DNA from 2 places in the Mesobacillus sp. genome. Region 1 is predicted to be linked to the other one. Evidence: riboswitches for the same ligand, from Rfam matches in the RefSeq annotation. Region 1 holds a riboswitch; the other holds the start of a gene.
The links. A riboswitch is a leader RNA that binds a small molecule or an ion and turns the genes downstream of it on or off. The one in region 1 is predicted to bind FMN.

Region 1 (9,288 bases):
ACGGTCTCATATAAAGTGTATGAGGTTAATAACGTATTGCTCTTTTATGTTTATGAGGAAGAAAGCCTTAATAGTGAAATAGATAGTAAAATACAAAATGTTATGAAGGGATTAAGTGACAATTAATTATATCGTTAATTGGTATTCAGCTTAAGGGTGCGTTTGATCCAGGATTGAGATGTCTTTTGCTGAAGTCCTTATTTATCAAACGATGCAAATTAGTAAAAGAATAAAACACCTTGGTTTGAACCAATAAGGGGGTAATTATATGAAAAAGGTTGGATTTATACTAGGTATAGCAATAGTTATTATAGCTGTGTTCATATTTGTAAATAAATTATACTATCCCTCTCTGCCAATAGAGAATTTATCAGCAAAAGAAGCGATTGATAAACTAAAAGAATCGGACAATAAAATAGTAAAAATTGCAGTAGAAGGCAATTTTATTTGGTATATAACAAGTAGTGGGAACACAGGTATATCGATTGCTGATGAAAATATAAAACAAATGATTGTTTCAAATGGTTGGGAATTTAAAGAAAAAGATGGGGCTGGTCTGTTCTTTGAAAAAGACGGAAGAAGATTAATTGCTGCCACTCAAATGTGGACTGAAAATTATGTTCTCGTTAAAATTCCAAGTAATTTTAGATAATATTTAGAGGTTTTTTATTAAGGTTAAATGAGTGCATTGGTCCGGGAAGGATTAACGCCGTTTTTGTTGAATTTCTTATTAAACAATCGGGGTAGAATTATTCAATAAGGGCGAAACTTTAATCCTTCTTTAACTGTCATAATATTATATTCGAGATTGTCTTAATATGAGATATATATATATTGAGTTGTTAGAAAAGGGGAATCACATTTGAGTTTAAATTACACAATTTTCAATTCAATACCTGATGCTGATGTATTAGAAGGCATTCTCGAACTTCATAAAGACATTTTTGGTACTTATGACGTGTTGATCCAGAAGGATTAACGGCCTTTTTTGTTGAACTCCTTATTAATAGTGATGTGCTGACGAAGACATGCTTGGAAAAAGGTTAGCTTAAGAAGCAATCATTTATTTAAGCTTTATTCTTTACAAGGTTGGAAGGGAGTTTAAGTATGACAAACGCTAACTTTATACTTATCATTCTTCTTTTTAACAGCATCTTTCTTGGTATATCTAAGAGATATATAAGCTTATGTGTTTTTATTGCGTATGTATTTTTGGTTTCTCTAGGCTTTGTGTATGATTATGCTTTTGTTATGAAGGGCGATAAACTACCATTCACACTTCAATATATAATGAACTTTTTATATAATATTTTCCCTGTGATTGTGTGGCTGTTCTTCATTTATTGTATTGTAAATGTTATTACAGCCCTTACCAGAAAAATTAAGGTAAGACATAAATATTAATAAATAAGGGTATTCATTTAATTTGTTAAGCTAACGGGTGGATAAAATTTTTTATTCCAATCATTGTACTTTTGGGGGTTACCAATGACTAAGAAAATTAGGCTTACAGGGGATTTTTATGAGGATGCTAAACGGACACTTAAAACTCTTAAAAGAGCTTTCAGTAAGGCTGATACAATATCTAGTATTGAGAGAGACTTTGTAAATGATTTTTATGAAAAGAACTGGGGACCAGAAAAAGAGGGAATTATTGATAAAATTGCTTTAACAGATCATAGGTATCTCGGCAAGATTGATTTTACAGAGCCTGAAAATCCAGCAGTTATAAAAATAGCGGAGGGCTTCATAAAACAAATTGATGATTTGCGGTATGAGTTGGATAGAAAATTTAAGAACTAAATATTTTGCCTTTGGATATAAACTGGCTAGCATTCCAGTTATATCTCTAATTTTGTGAACGAATGTACTTAAACATAAGGGTGCTAAGTTAAAGATGGATTTTAATCATACATTAAGATTGCTTAACGCTATTGTTAAGCGATTTTTTCATTCCCAAAATTATTTCTGTTAGCAAAATTGCCGGTTAAAATGTAGTCTCTGCAAGTTTATATACAAATTCTAAAACTAAGAAATATACTTCATTAGTATAAATGCCTGTATATCAATAAAAATAGACCATCATTTTCCATTGCAAATTGATGGTCTATTTGCTTTGCTAATTAAAATTTTGTGACAGGTAACTGAAACCGTAGCAAAAGAGCCCGGCTTTATTTGGGATATACATCCATGTGATAGCTAAGACGTATGCATAGGATCCTTATCTTAAAGGATGATACTGCTGATTGAAACGATATCCTTTAATGATTTAACCTTCTGGATCATATCCTCCTCAAGCGGCTTGTCGAAAGAAAGCACCATGATTGCCTCACCGCCAGCTTCTTTCCTGCCAACCTGCATGGTCGCGATATTGACATTATGGTCACCAAGTATCTTTCCAACATGGCCGATCACTCCAGGACGGTCCATATGCTGGATATACAGCAGGTTTCCTGAGGGATGGAAATCAATATTGAAACCATCCAGATTTACGATCCTTGGTCCGTAGTGTTCTATATATGTCCCTCTAGCCGTAAAGGTATCCCCATCCCCACGGGCCGTTACGGTTAGCGTATTGGCATAACCAAAAGAGTTACCCGTAATTTTTTCCCCAATCATAATTCCGCGTTCTTTCGCTATATGGATGGCATTCACCTCATTAACCGTTACATCAATACGGTTCTCAAAGAAACCAGATAAGAGGGCTTTTGTCAGGAAGGAGGTTTCCAGCTCAGCTGCAGTGCCAGAATATGTAACAGTCAGCTCATTGATTGCCCTATTATGGCATTCAGATACTATTTTTCCCATTACCCTTGCTAACTGATGGAAAGGCTGGATTTTTTCATAAATCTCTTTGGACATAGCGGGAAGGTTAATAGAATTGGCTACAGGCTTGTTCTCGAAAAAGGTCTTGATTTCTCTTGCTACTTGGGTAGCGACGTTCAATTGCGCTTCTTTTGTCGATGCTCCAAGATGGGGGGTGACAATGACAGAATCAAGCTTTAGTAAAGGATGTTCGCCCGGCGGCTCGATTTCGAATACGTCCAGTGCGGCTCCAGCTACATGGCCTTTTTCAATAAAGTGTGCAAGCGCAATCTCGTCAATGATTCCGCCTCGTGCACAATTAAGCAGATATACGCCTTGTTTCGTATAGCCCAATGTCTTTTCGTTTAGCAGCCCTCTCGTTTCTTTGGTTAAAGGAGTATGGACAGAGATTATATCTGCCACAGGAAGCAGATCTTCAAATGTGGATAGCTGCACCCCCAGGACATCGGCCCGCTCTCGTGTCAGGAATGGGTCGAAAACTTTAACATACATCCCAAAAGCTTTTGCTCGCTTGGCTAGTTCGGTACCTATCCTTCCCATGCCGATAATACCTAATGTCTTGCCATTTAATTCATTGCCGATATATTGATTTCTCTTCCATTCTCCATTTTTTACGGTGGAATGGGCCTGAGGTATGTTTCGCATTAATGAGGCCATCATAGCAAAGGTATGCTCCGCGGTGGAAATCGTATTCCCGTCAGGTGCGTTTACGACCACAATGCCTCGTTTAGTCGCTTCAGCAATATCAATGTTATCCACACCTACTCCTGCTCTGCCAACAATTTTTAAAGAAGGCATTCTCTCTAACAATTCGCTGTTAACCTTTGTAGCACTTCTGACGAGCAGGGCATCAATTTTCTCCAAATCAATGTCCCCAGAATCAACATTGTCCAATAATACTTGAGCATTCTCCATTGTAAGTAAAGGCTGGAGACCTTCCTCTTTGATTGAATCAGCCACTAATATCCGAATCATGTCCCATTCACTCCCTAAATATAGTGCAATTTTCTGACTATTTTACAAAACGAATAATCTTTTGTCAAATCACTAAAATGTTCACTTTTAAATGAAAACGCTTCCTTTTGGAGTGTCAGATTGATTGATAAAGTTCGGATATGAGGTGGTGAAAGCTTCGGGTTTTTCTGTATATCTTCAGCATATTCAGGATTTATTAAGAATAGGATAGAGATTGTGGCTGTCAGAAATCTGTCACAAGCAAACAGCTTCACAAAAATTCTTTTTTTCAGTATAATGAAGAGGTAAAAATTTAATATGGTCTATCTTCGGGGCAGGGTGAAATTCCCGATCGGCGGTAATGAGAGCAATTCTCTAAGCCCGCGAGCCTTTTTTAGGGCAGGATTTGGTGCGATTCCAAAGCCGACAGTATAGTCTGGATGGGAGAAGATGGAGGTTCTGCATACATTCAAAAATGCAGGTTTTGAATGTTTATTAAGCATGCTTTCACAAATTCTCCCTCAAGTATTCGAACTTGAGGGTTTTATTTGTCTTGGCGATGTGAATGCTGAATCTTTCTTCTTTATGTGAGATGGATCTCGATAAGGAGAGAGGATTATGAAAAGATATAATGTAAAAGCGTTAGTTTCAATCGGGATGTTAAGCAGTATTTCTTATGTATTGATGCTGCTGAATTTTCCGCTTCCGCCGTTTCCAAAGTTTCTAATGGTTGATTTCAGCGATCTGCCTGCATTGATTGCTGCGTTGATCTTTGGGCCGGCAGCCGGTATCTTAGTAGAACTTCTAAAGAACATGCTTGATTATTTTATGACAGGCAGCGAAACAGGGATCCCTGTTGGGCATGCGGCCAACTTTGTTGCCGGTGTTCTATTCATTCTTCCGACCTACTATATTTATCAAAGACTTAAGTCTGCAAAGGGAATGACCTTTGCACTTGTAGCAGGAACAGCAAGCATGGCAATTCTCATGAGCGTTCTTAACTACTACGTATTTCTGCCAGCATACACTTTATTCCTGAATATGCCGGCAATGTCAGGTCCTGAAGCCAGACAGATGATTGTAGCTGGTATTCTGCCTTTCAATTTTGTAAAAGGCATATTAGTTTCCGTTGTATTCATGCTGATCTTCACAAGAATGAAAACATGGATTGAAAGACAGCAATCTTTTAAAAGTGCGTAAAATGAACTTATTATATAGATAAAACAAAGCAACGGCCTGCACCGTTGCTTTTCTTATTTATAAAAATAAAAAATTCCCGCCCTAAGGCGGGAATTATGTAGTGATTATTCGAACTTAGTTGCGTCTCCGTTAAATGGCTCATCTGCAACTTTAATGGAATCAGTTGGGCAGCCTTCGAAAGCGTCCATCATATCATCGATCAATACATCAGGAATCTCAACGATACCTTCGTTTTCGTCAAGTGTTACAAATGCAATGCCTTCATCATCGTAGTCATAAATATCTGGAGCAGCCGCACCGCAAGCTCCACATGCAATACAAGTTTCTTTGTCAACAATCGTGTACTTAGCCATGATCTAATTCCTCCCAAATGTTTAACGATAGTATGTCGTCTTCCTAAAATAGGTGAAAACGTATTCCTCAATCCTATTGTAAAACTGTCTCGTCAACATTTCAATAAAAAAAGTATTGAGAATGCTTATCACATAAGGGGTTGAGTCGTTTTGATGCTTAAAATAATACGTTTACTAATGGGTTTCCATGTTAAAATAGACTTATAAAATTTTCCTGCAATAAGAAATTATGAGGGAATTAATGTTTGGAATGAAACCTGTCTAACGCAGGAAGAGAACTTTTCTGCAATTTGGAAACGTGTTTCAAATATAAAACTATATTCCGTTAGGGTGAGATTATGGAAATTACATACTTGGATGCAATCATAATGCACCTTCTCAATAAATTAAACGGTGAACGGACTGTTTATGCAATATTCCATTTGCTGCAGGGAAAAAGATCATCTCAAACCATACAGGATGCTCATCTATACAAGCTTACCCCTTATTTCTATTCCTATCCTGCCATTACAAGAAGCCAGCTTGAAACAATTGTTGGGGCCCTGATTAAAAGGGGTATGGCAGTAGAAGTGAATGAGACTAAAGTAGTCTTGACCGAAAAAGGGAAAGAAGCTTTAATGGAAAAAATCGCTGCAGAACCTCTGCCGGCTGGCCTTAAGGGGTGGAAGTACCATCAAGTGACCGATTTATTCTGGGGAAGACTAACATTGCTCATTCAGGTAAGCTCGAACTTAATCCATAAAGAACGCCATTTTATTCCCGTCCGCAATAAAAAGGAGCTCCTTGCTTGGGTGAAGCAATATATTGGCCAACAGGAAACTGATCGTTTTCAGCTGGCCGAGAAATTGTTTGCTGAATTAGCTGAAGCTTTGGACGCTCCGGGAATCAATCCGGAGCTATTGGTCATCAGGCTATCTGGCTATAAAAAAATTGGGTTGACCCACGTGCAGGCAGCAGAGAGGACTGGATTGGATCCAGCTCGCTATCATTTTGAATTTTTAACTGCAATTCATGCCGTATTGGAGAGAATTACGGCTGAAACATGGCGTTATCCTTTGCTGTCAGGTCTGATTAAAAAGCCTGACCAGGAGGTTCCGCTGACCCAATCAACGGAAAGAACCTACAGACTCCTTGAAAAGGGATATACAATAGAATATATATCAGCAGCGAGGAACCTGAAGGAAAGTACGGTCGAAGATCATATTGTAGAAATTGTACTTTCTATCAAGGACTTTAATATTGATGCGTATGTATCGCCTGAGAAGCAACAGCGCATCATTGAAGCGATGAAGGAGATTTCGTCCAAAAGATTGAAACAAATCCGGGAACAAGTACAGGATGCTTCATACTTTGAAATACGGCTTGTTCTTGCAAGAAGCGGTGATGATAAATGGACTTAAGGGACCAGTTACAGACATATTTTCAATTTAATGAATTCCGGCCTGGACAGAAGGAAGCCATCGAGTCGATTCTGGAAAAAAAACATACTTTGGCCATGCTGCCCACAGGAACAGGGAAATCATTATGCTATCAGCTTCCTGGCTATTTATTGGATGGGCAGGTATTAATTGTCTCTCCCTTGCTTTCATTAATGCAGGACCAGGTCGAGCAGATGATGGCCATGGGTGAAAAAAGAGTGATAGCATTAAATTCATTTCTTTCCCCTCCCCAAAAAGCAAGGGCCCTGGAGCGGCTCAATTCCTATAAGTTCATATTCATATCTCCTGAGATGCTGGCATTGGACAATGTGTTGAGGCGGTTGAAAGAAATCAATCTCTCCCTCTTCGTTGTCGACGAAGCTCATTGCATTTCGCAATGGGGGTATGATTTCCGGCCTGAATATTTAAGGCTCGGACTGCTCCGCAAAGAATTAGGGGAACCACTGACACTGGCTCTTACTGCGACAGCTACAGAAGAAGTGCGCTTGGATATAGCGGAAAAGCTCATGCTAAAAGAGTTGGAGGAAATCGTATATTCTGTGGACAGGCCATCAATTTCATTGTCTGTAGAGTATATAGACTCTTTCCAGGAAAAAATTGAGCGAACAATAGAATTAGCCCGATTTTTAAAGGGGCCCGGTATCATTTATTTTTCAAGTAAGAAGATGGCTGAACAAACGGCTGCCTATATGAGGGAGCACGGAATCAGCAGAGTAATGGCATACCATGGCGGGCTCGATTCAGAAAGCAGGATCCTGATTCAGCAGCAATTCATCCATGGTCAATTGGATATTGTATGTGCAACGAGTGCCTTTGGGATGGGAATCAATAAGGATAATGTCAGGTTTGTTATCCACTTCCATATGCCCATGCAGATTGAATCTTATCTTCAGGAAATCGGCAGGGCCGCGAGAGATGGTTTACCTTCAATTGCGATACTTTTGTATTCACCAGGAGATGAGCAGCTGGCATTTCAGCTGGCAGAAGCGGAATTGCCCGATCCGATACAAATAGACAGGTTGTTTACTTTTCTGGGGGACAGGAATATTGGATACCAAACGCTCCAGCAGTATATGGAGGAATTGATCGGTTTTTGCGGATTTACGGAAATTCAATGGAGAATTGCAGAAGATTTTCTTTCAAGCCTGAAGGTTATTGATTATGATAAGGATAAAACATTATTCAAGAATTTGGCAGCTGACCGCTTACAGGTGAAAAGCAAGAAAATCATCAGCATGCTCGACTGGATTCATATTAAAGAATGCAAAAGAACAGCGATCCTGACTGCCTTCAATGAGGAAAAGGTTGGTAATCCAAAAAATTGCTGCAGTATATGCGGTCTCGAGCTGCGTGACTTTAAAAGTACGGAAGATTTAAAAGAAGCTGGAGCCGGGATATATGACTGGAAAAAGGAGCTTGCCTCCATTCTATTATTAAAATAAGTGAGCGGATAAAATGAAGGATCAATATAAAGAAACTGTAGCTTCACTTACTGAAAAAGAACTGCTTTTTCATTTATTTGCTACTCAAATTTTACTATTAACGATTTCAGCTGTTTTAGGTATGATATTGTTTGATAGTCTGGATGAATTTACAAAAATATTTATCTGGAATGATCGTAAAATCCTAACGGTAGGAGCTGCTGCAGGCATTGCAGTCGTAGCAATAGACTTGCTGCTCATGAAGGTTCTTCCTCCATCCTATTATGATGATGGCGGCCTGAATGTACGAGTTTTCAGGAATAAGGCCGTCTGGCAGATTGCCCTGATTGCTGCAGTGGTTGCGGTAAGCGAGGAAATCCTGTTTCGCGGGGTTATACAAACGCATGCAGGTTTGATTGTTACCAGTGTCATATTTGCCTTGGTCCACTATCGTTATCTGTTTAATTGGTTCCTATTTACCAATATTATTTTACTGAGTTTTTTGATAGGATTCATTTATTTGCAGACAAATAATTTGCTTGTCACAATCATCATGCATTTTTTAATCGATTTTTTACTTGGGCTGTCAATCAAATTCAGGGTTAAAGCAGCAAATGGGGGTACTGACGTTGAATAAAGAAAAACCTATAAGGGATCAGGCTGAACGCCTGAGGAAAAGGGTTGAGCGAAAAACTGAGAATGCTGTGGAAAAAAGAGAAGCACTTCCGCCCAGAAGTGAAATACACAGGCAAAAACAAAAAAAGACTAAAGTAAAAGTGAAATATCCGGTTATCCGGCTTATGGCGCTGTTTTTCATTTTGCTGCCAATCATTTTTTTCAGTATCACTTCCTACCTGGAGGGGGGGAAAGGGCCTCTTGACATTTCTGCTGATCGTGCAGGTGTAGAATTGATTGATGTGGAAGATGGAGGCGGAAACAAAGTCGGGAATGATAGCTCTGAGGATGAGGACGCACCAGCTATTGAAGAGGTTGCCGACGAGGCTGACATAGATGTAGCAGTGGCTGCTCCTGCACCAGAGGCAGGGAATGATAAGAATTCCTCAAGCACTGATCCTGAAGACAAGCAAAAAAACT
Region 2 (9,288 bases), on a different contig from region 1:
GCATTTTTTCCTTTTCCATTTGAATTCCCCCCTAGTTAAAATTCTGTCTGAGCTTTTTCATAGCTTTGCTATATTTCCACAGTACTGTTCCTAAAGGCATTTCAGTAATCTTGGCAATCTCTCTGTGCTTCATGCCAGAGATGTCCTTTAAAATGACAATTTGCCGCTCCTCCGTATCAAGAAGCTCCAGGTATTTCGCTAAAACCATCCTGTCTAAAGGGTCATGGAACTGGTCCTGCATCTGCTCAAAATAGCCAGTTTCAAAGCCGGTCAACTCACGTTTCTTTTTACGATACAAATCAAGTGCCATGTTTCTTGAAACGGTAAGCAGCCATGCTTTTACATTAGGGATTTCTTGATGGTTCATATGCTGGTAAAGTTTGATGAACGTCTCCTGGAGCACATCCTCCGCCAGGGAAAAGTCCCTTAGAACCGATAGCGCGATCGCAAACACATGCTTTTTATGCTCATCATATAACTGTTTAAATCCAGCTTTGTCATCAATCAGGTCATCATTATGATGCAAACTTGTTTGGCCCATGCTGCACCTCCTTCTATATAATAAACGATTCAGTAGGACCTTTTATTGGTTTGAAAAACAATTATTTACATATTTTTATAAAATTGCTTTGTACCTCTTAGAGATGGATGAGACTTGGGAAGCGGGGGGCAGGAGGTTCATCGCACTGGGGATTGGTTAAGAGGCCTGAAGTCTGGATAAAAAAAGAGTGCCCAAATGGACACTCTGCTTTCTATTCCTATTAAACTTCCTGCGGAACCTGAAGGCCCAGGCCTTGAGCGATCCTTGTTCCGTATTCTGGATCCGCCTTATAGAAATGGCCAATCTGGCGGAGCTTGATTTCTTCATATTCAACGGGCTTCATTGCCGCGACAATATTGGCGACAAGGCGGGCGCGTTCTTCTTCGTTCATCAGGCGGTACAAGTCGCCAGCCTGAGTGTAATGATCATGATGGTCGTAGCCCGCATTTTCTGCTATACCGCTGACAGGGAAGGCTGCCTGCTTATGCTCGTTCACCTCAGCAGGTCCTCCGAAGCTATTAGGCTCGTAGTTTACTTTCTTGCCGCCATTGCCATCAAAGCGCATCTGGCCGTCACGCTGATAATGATTCACCTCAGACTTTGGCCTGTTGATTGGCAAGTGGTTGTGGTTCACGCCTACGCGGTAGCGATGTGCATCAGCATATGCGAAAAGGCGGCCCTGAAGCATTTTATCAGGTGAAACATCGATGCCTGGCACAAAGTTTCCAGGTGAGAATGTGGCCTGTTCAACCTCTGCAAAATAGTTCTCAGGATTGCGGTTCAATACCATCCGGCCAACCTCGATTAATGGATAGTCCTTTTGTGACCAAACTTTTGTGACGTCAAATGGATCAAAGCGGTAAGTATCTGCATCCTCAAGCGGCATGATCTGTACATAAAGCTTCCAGGCAGGGAAGTCCCCGTTTTCAATCGCGTTGAAAAGATCCTCTGTATGGTAGTCAGGATTTTCACCGGCAATTTTAGCAGCAACGTCAGCAGTAAGATTCTTGACTCCCTGCTCAGTCTTGAAGTGGTACTTGACCCAAACGCTTTCGCCCTCTGCATTTGTCCATTTGAATGTATGGCTGCCAAAGCCATGCATATGGCGGAAAGTGGCCGGAATACCGCGATCCGACATCAGGATTGTCACCTGATGCAGTGATTCTGGAGACAGTGACCAGAAATCCCAAACCGCATTTGGGTTTTTTAAATGTGTTTGAGGATCCCTTTTTTGTGTATGGATGAAGTCAGGGAACTTGATAGCGTCGCGGATAAAGAATACAGGAGTATTATTGCCGACGATATCGTAGTTTCCTTCCTCTGTGTAAAATTTAACGGCAAAACCGCGTGGATCGCGAACCGTATCGGCTGATCCCAGTTCTCCGGCAACCGTTGAAAAACGGATGAACATAGGAGTCTTTTTTCCGACCTCAGAAAGGAAGTCGGCCTTCGTGAATTCAGAAACATCATTCGTCACTTCAAAATATCCATGAGCTCCGGCACCTTTTGCATGCACCACACGCTCAGGCACACGCTCACGGTTAAAGTGCGCCAATTTCTCCAAGAGATGCACGTCCTGGATTAGTGTAGGACCTCTTGATCCCGCTGTCATTGAATTTTGGTTGTCCCCAACTGGAGCACCCCAGCTAGTAGTAAGATGGTTCTTTTGATTATTGCTCATCATCAACCCGCCTTTATCATGTATTTTTTGAATAACTAAATGATAACACTTTTCAATTAAAAATCAATACTAATTTATAATTATTTTAAATTAGAAATTAGTACAAGTTATAAAACTCCCTATAAATATATGTATTACATTGTCCGAAATTTAGAAAAGATTTTTTAATAAATCGGAAAGTTACAAATCTGTAACCTCTGTAAAATTTGAACCGATAAATGCTAATGCTGGTTATAGAAGGAAAATGAATGGCGTTGGAATAACTTTCTAGGTTTAAAACGGTTTCAAGCATAATGCGGATTAGGGGATTAATAGGCCGATTGGCACTTATTGGACGATGAATAACTATATTACAACTGCTAGCCTTAATATCAGAGAGAGAAGCAACAATACTGGAGGTATGGAGAATGAGAAAAATGAAAAAGAGCTTGGCAGCGCTGACAGCAGTAATGTCATTATCATTGTTTGCAATGAATGGCACAGCAGATGCTGCTACACACACAGTCCGCGCTGGCGATACATACTGGGGAATTGCAAGCAAATACGGAGTGCCCCTGCTTGATCTTAAAAAAGCAAACAATGCAACTAGCTATCTAGTATATCCGGGACAGCAGCTGACAATTCCGTCATCGCCTGTAACAGCGACAGACCAGGATTTGCTGGCACGCCTTGTGCATGCTGAAGCTAAAGGGGAGCCATATGCAGGGAAAGTGGCAGTAGCGACCGTTGTCCTTAACCGCGTGGCAAGCCCGGACTTCCCGAATACAATCAAAAGCGTAATCTATCAAAAATCCAATGGCTACTATGCATTCACGCCAGTAAAGAACGGTGCGATCAACCAGCCTGCGGATGAAGCATCCAAGAAGGCTGTTAAAGAAGCGCTAGCTTTCAAGGGCAGCGGAAAAGGATCATTATTCTTTTACAATCCTAAAACAGCAGTGAGCAAATGGATCTTCTCAAGAGAAGTTACAGTTACGATCGGCAACCACCGTTTCGCGAAATAACATGGTTCCGGAATAAACTCTTAAGGGATGGTTTCCGGAATAAATAGCAAATTACCGGAATATGTGAAAATAACCTATGAGTTTAATGAAATATACCATCAGAAAAAGCTGTGCAGATTCTCATCTGCACAGCTTTTTCTCATTTAGGGCTGCTTTGCTATTATTTCTACTATCTGGTCCTGAACTTTTTTGCCAGTTTTCTCATCTAGCAGATTATTTAATAGCACAGCGAAAATGATTGTATCGCCATTGCTTAAGTTCACATAACCAGCGAGGGTGCTGACTCCTGTAAGCGAGCCCGTTTTGGCCATGACATTTTCCTTTAGCAGCTCATTTTTCATCCGGCTGCGCAATGTTCCGCCTGTCATTCGGTCAGGAGAGCCTGATACAGGCAGTGAATTCCTGAAGGCAGGAAACCACGTTTCCTTTTGGACCTGGTAGAGCAGGGAGGTAATCTCATTGGCGGGTATAAGGCTGGCATGTGAGATTCCTGAACCATCTCTAATCACAAGTTGGTCCATGTTGATTCCGAATCTTTTCAGTTCAGAAGCCATAACCTCAAGACCCTTTTCCCAGCTGCCCTTATTATGGACCACCCTGCCCATTTCCTTCACCAGAACTTCTGCGTGACCGTTATTGCTTAGCTTCATAAACGGGAACAGCAGCTCTGATAGCGGCATCGATTTATGAGAAATCACTGGTTCCAGTTTTTCGGATGCACTGCCTCTAATTATTTTCCCAACAAGCTGAATTCCCTGATTGGTTAATGAATCCTCCAATAGACTCATGGCATACAAGGAAGGCTCCCAGACTGCAACCCATTCCTTCATTGCCTTTGCCTTCAATGGAATGGTACCCGTAACGGTGATTGTATTTCCCCCATGAGCCCGCTCTATTTTAATGGCTTTTTTGCCATCTGAAGCTGCTGTTTTCGTATGATTAACGATTTTAATATAATCACTAGCTGGCTCCGTTGTAATGGATGCTTCCATTCCAGTCTTTTTTCCCGGGAGGATATCTAAAATGATAGTTCCCGCATCGTAATCATGATTCGGGGACGCTGTTAAAGCGGAGATTTGCGCACCGTAATATTCATGTTCATCATTCCAGGTTAAATCCATCGAATAACGGATGTCGTCAAACCAAGTATCATCGGCAATTAAATTCCCTTTGATTTTGCTGATTCCCATCGCTTTTAATTGTGTTGCAAATTCATCGAAATCTGCCTGGATGAGGGTGGGGTCGCCCTTTCCCTTTAAAAATAAATTGCCATGCAGTGTATCGTTTTTTATTTTTCCATCCGTCAATAGCTCTGTTGTAAAAGTATAATTCTCTCCCAAAACCGAGAGTGCCGAAGCAGCTGTGAACAGCTTCATTACCGATGCTGGCTGGAGCCGCGTGCTTCCCATATGATCATACAAGAGTTCGCCAGTTTCAGCCGATCGGACACTGATCCCTGCCAATGAACCTTTTAGTTCAGGTGTGCTTTGGATCAGATTGTTTATTTCACTGGCCATATCCAGCTGACGTTTTGGCTCGACGGCCTGTGCGGGCGGCTCCTCAGGCTGAAGGAAGGGGAAGGCGGCAAGCAATAAGGCCAATGAAAAAATGATAAAGAGCATGCTTTTATTCTGCAAAATTTGGATCCTACCTTTCACGATTGGATGAATTTCGACATGGATTTTCCCAATAAACAACTAGTAAAGTCTATGATAATCTTTACATTAATAGAATGTTTAGGAGGGAAATAGATGAACCGATTCATGTGGAATGCTTTACTCATTGTAGCCATCGGAACAGGATTTTACTTCTATGTCCAGCTGATTTTTTCAAAGATAGCCGATCCGCTATTCGGCACCCTGGCCCTATTATTTGGATGTCTGTTTGCTGCCGGCATACTGAGAGAACTGATGCAGACCTCCCATCCTGAACATGAAAAAAGCCAGATTACATGACACTCCTGTCGGGGTGTCTTTATTTTTTTTATAGCATGATGGGTTTTATGAGAAGTACTCCATAGGGGTATGATAGTATTAAGATAAAAGAAAAAAGGGGGTTTTTAATTGGATATCCTCGAAACAGGAATGGACCCGGCGGAGTGCGAGGACAGCTGTTGTTCCTCACATAGGAAAAGCCATCACTCCGAAAAAACAAAAAAGAATCTCGTAACCAGACTGAATCGGATTGAAGGCCAAATCCGCGGCATAAAGGGCCTTATTGAAAGAGATACGTATTGTGATGATGTCATCACTCAAATATCCGCAACCCAGGCAGCCTTGAATAGCGTAGCCAAACTGCTTTTGGAAGGGCATATGAAATCGTGCATCGTCGAGCGTATCCAGGAAGGCGATAATGAAGTCGTGGATGAATTGCTGACAACGATTGAAAAGCTGATGAAAAAATAGGCAGATGCGCTTTGCTCGTATTCTGATTATTTATTCTGTATAATGAGTCATTAATTGAATATTTCCTTCGGGGTCGGGTGAAATTCCCAACCGGCGGTGATGAAGCTTGTGCTTCTTAGTCCGTGACCCGGTTAACATTTGTTAAACGGTGGATCTGGTGAAACTCCAGGGCCGACAGTTACAGTCTGGATGGGAGAAGGAAAAAAACGAGGATTAAAAACAAGGGGCAAGTATGCCCATTTTTACTCCTCTGCTTAAGTATAGCCTTTTTTAGGACCCCGAACATTTCGATGCTTTGGGGTCCTTTTTTTATTGAAGGATTTTCAGCCAAGTTTTATTTGAAATCAACAAAGTTAGGAGGGAACTTGATGAACGACAGGGATTATATGAATCTGGCCATTAATCTGGCCAAGGCTGCCACTGGCCAAACGTCTCCCAATCCCCATGTGGGAGCTGTTCTGGTAAAAGACAATCAAATTATTGGGATGGGGGCTCATTTAAAGGCCGGGGAGGCACATGCTGAGGTACACGCAATCTCGATGGCAGGCGAGAAAGCAAGCGGGGCAACCCTTTATGTAACGCTTGAGCCATGCAGCCACTTTGGAAAGACGCCGCCTTGTTCCAATTTAGTCGTAGAATCTGGCATTAAGAAGGTTTTTGTCGCGTCGGTAGACCCCAATCCGCTGGTTGGCGGAAAAGGAATAGCAAGGATGAGGGAAGCCGGCATTGAGGTGGAAGTGGGCTTGATGGAAGAGGAGGCCCTGTCGCTTAATAAAGTATTTTTTCATTACATAAGCAGCGGTCTGCCTTTTGTAACGCTGAAAACAGCTATCACCATGGATGGAAAAACAGCCACTGCAAGCGGGGAAAGCAAATGGATCACGAGTGAAGAGTCACGGGAGGATGTCCATCAGTTCCGCCATCGGCATGACGCGATTTTGGTAGGTGTGAATACCGTCATCAAGGATAACCCCAGCCTGACCACCAGACTTGAAGGAGGGGGAAAGAACCCAGTCCGCGTCATTCTGGACACTACCCTTCGTACCCCCTTGGAATCTGCAGTGGTAAATGATCAAAAAGCAGCAACGATTATCTTTACAGGAGCTGAGGCTGATCCTGCCCGAGTAACACAATTCAGTGATAAAGGAATTGAAGTGATCAAGCTTTCCACATCTCAAATAGTGATTCCAGACCTGCTTAAAAAATTAGGCGAACGAGGTATCACTTCCGTCTATGTTGAAGGCGGCGCCGAGGTCCATGGCAGCTTTTTAAAGGAGCGGGCTTTTCAGCAGATCATTACGTATATTGCTCCAAAACTCATTGGAGGAAAAATGGCACCAGCATCATTTGGAGGAGAAGGCTTCCTGCATCTCGCCGAAGCTGTGTCTCTGGATATAAAAGAAGTTACGAAAATTGGACAAGATATAAGAATCATCGCAGAGCCTGTCCAGGAAGGAGGTTAATATGTTCACAGGAATCATTGAAGAAATTGGCTCCGTGGCAAATATACAGCACACGGGTGAATCATCTGTCCTTACCATAGAGGCCAAGAAGGTTTTAACAGATGTCCATCTCGGAGACAGTATCGCTGTAAACGGGGTATGCCTTACGGTCACTTCTTTTTCTAAAAGTCAATTTACCGTTGATGTGATGCCGGAAACTGTAAAAGCCACCAGCTTAAAATCGATCCGAAGAGGATCAAAAGTGAACCTTGAAAGGGCGATGGCTGCTGGCGGCCGATTCGGGGGCCATTTTGTTGCCGGCCATGTCGATGGGGTAGGAACCATAATAGGAAAAAAGCAATTTGAAAATGCTGTTTACTATGAAATCGAAGCAGATGCTGAAATGATTAAATTCATTATTTTGAAAGGCTCCGTTGCTGTAGATGGAACAAGCCTGACTGTTTTCGGGGTTTCGGAAAATAGTTTTACATTATCGCTCATTCCCCATACTCTTTCGGAAACTGTTCTGGGACATAAAGGGACGGGCGACATCGTGAATATCGAATGCGACATGATTGGTAAATATGTAGGCCACTTTTTAAACCAGCAAAATTCTGCATCCCCTAAAAGGGGCAGCAATATAACGGCTCAATTTTTAGAGGAAAATGGATTTATGTAAGGAGGTTGAAGGAAATGTTCGATCCAATTGAAGAAGCGATATATGAGCTTATGCAGGGTAAGGTCGTTATTGTGTGTGACGATGAGGACAGAGAAAATGAGGGTGACTTCATTGCTTTGGCAGAAAAAGCCACACCTGAAGTCATCAATTTCATGGCAACTCATGGCAGAGGGCTTATATGTGTGCCTGTCGAGAAGGAGTTAGCGGAAAAGCTTGATTTGATGCCGATGGTTTCACGCAATACTGATCCCCACGGAACAGCATTCACAGTGAGCATTGACCACAAATTTTCGACGACAGGCATTTCTGCGTACGAAAGGTCAGCAACGGTTTTAAGCATGCTAGATCCTGAATCAAAGGCAGCCGATTTTAAAAGGCCGGGGCATGTTTTCCCACTAGTAGCCAAGAGTGGAGGCGTACTAAGGAGGGCGGGCCATACGGAAGCTGCGGTGGATCTCGCGAAAATGAGCGGCGCGAAACCGGCAGGAGTCATTTGTGAAATCATGAATGAAGACGGGTCCATGGCGCGCGTGCCCCAGCTGCGCGAAATTGCCGACCAATTTGAGTTGAAGATGATCACGATTAAGGATTTGATTCAATACCGGAATCGGAAGGACAAGCTTGTCAAAAGGGAGGTAGAGATTAATCTCCCAACTGAGTTTGGAATATTCAGAGCAGTAGGCTATTCAAATGTTGTCGATGATAAAGAGCATATTGCTCTGGTAAAAGGTGAAATCAATCCTGATGAGCCAGTGCTTGTAAGGGTCCATTCCGAATGCTTGACAGGCGATGTCTTTGGTTCCTTCCGATGTGACTGCGGTCCGCAGCTCCACGCTGCCCTGAGCCAGATCAATAAAGAGGGCAGAGGCGTCCTGCTTTACATGCGCCAGGAAGGCAGAGGAATAGGCCTTATGAACAAACTGAGAGCCTATAAACTCCAGGAGGAAGGCTATGATACTGTCGAAGCAAACGAAAAGCTTGGCTTTGGTGCAGATTTGAGAGAGTACGGAATCGGTGCCCAAATCCTGAAGGACCTTGGCATAAAGCAGATGAAACTGCTCACCAATAATCCTAGAAAAATTAAAGGCTTAAAAGGATATGGCCTCGAGGTAGTCGACAGGGTGCCAATCCAGATGGAAGCCAAAGAGGAAAATGAAAACTATTTAAAAACAAAGCACAGCAAGCTAGGGCACTTACTTAAATTTTAAAATTGAGAGGAAGATAAATCATGAACAAAACATTCGAAGGCAATTTAGTTGGCACAGGTCTGAAAATTGGAATCGTAGTTGGCCGATTCAACGAATTTATTACAAGCAAATTACTCGGAGGCGCACTCGACGCCCTCAAGAGACATGGAGTGGAAGAAAGCAGCGTGGATGTAGCATGGGTACCAGGAGCGTTTGAAATCCCATTAATCGCACAAAAACTTGCGAAGAGCGGCAAATACGATGCGGTCATTACATTAGGTACAGTTATCCGCGGATCTACTCCACACTTTGACTATGTATGCAATGAAGCGGCCAAGGGTGTTTCTTC

Region 2: another riboswitch for FMN. It lies ahead of ribD (bifunctional diaminohydroxyphosphoribosylaminopyrimidine deaminase/5-amino-6-(5-phosphoribosylamino)uracil reductase RibD); the one in region 1 lies ahead of AC3EBE_RS18985 (ECF transporter S component).

Annotation. Positions count from the first base shown of each region.
Region 1 covers NZ_JBYNSB010000050.1:574-9,861, forward strand. The annotation lists gene AC3EBE_RS18965 (hypothetical protein) at 1-126, shown strand, start outside; gene AC3EBE_RS18970 (hypothetical protein) at 269-652, shown strand; gene AC3EBE_RS18975 (hypothetical protein) at 1,489-1,803, shown strand; gene serA (phosphoglycerate dehydrogenase) at 2,227-3,801, opposite strand; FMN riboswitch at 4,102-4,236, shown strand; gene AC3EBE_RS18985 (ECF transporter S component) at 4,399-4,980, shown strand; gene AC3EBE_RS18990 (ferredoxin) at 5,085-5,333, opposite strand; gene AC3EBE_RS18995 (YpbB family protein) at 5,672-6,733, shown strand; gene AC3EBE_RS19000 (RecQ family ATP-dependent DNA helicase) at 6,724-8,214, shown strand; gene AC3EBE_RS19005 (CPBP family intramembrane glutamic endopeptidase) at 8,228-8,830, shown strand; gene AC3EBE_RS19010 (LysM peptidoglycan-binding domain-containing protein) at 8,823-9,288, shown strand, end outside.
Region 2 covers NZ_JBYNSB010000066.1:5,333-14,620, forward strand. The annotation lists gene AC3EBE_RS24210 (DUF4179 domain-containing protein) at 1-19, opposite strand, end outside; gene AC3EBE_RS24215 (RNA polymerase sigma factor) at 32-541, opposite strand; gene katA (catalase KatA) at 762-2,222, opposite strand; gene AC3EBE_RS24225 (cell wall hydrolase) at 2,639-3,226, shown strand; gene dacB (D-alanyl-D-alanine carboxypeptidase/D-alanyl-D-alanine endopeptidase) at 3,370-4,848, opposite strand; gene AC3EBE_RS24235 (hypothetical protein) at 4,978-5,181, shown strand; gene AC3EBE_RS24240 (metal-sensitive transcriptional regulator) at 5,311-5,631, shown strand; FMN riboswitch at 5,691-5,836, shown strand; gene ribD (bifunctional diaminohydroxyphosphoribosylaminopyrimidine deaminase/5-amino-6-(5-phosphoribosylamino)uracil reductase RibD) at 6,000-7,094, shown strand; gene ribE (riboflavin synthase) at 7,096-7,752, shown strand; gene AC3EBE_RS24255 (bifunctional 3,4-dihydroxy-2-butanone-4-phosphate synthase/GTP cyclohydrolase II) at 7,767-8,960, shown strand; gene ribH (6,7-dimethyl-8-ribityllumazine synthase) at 8,981-9,288, shown strand, end outside.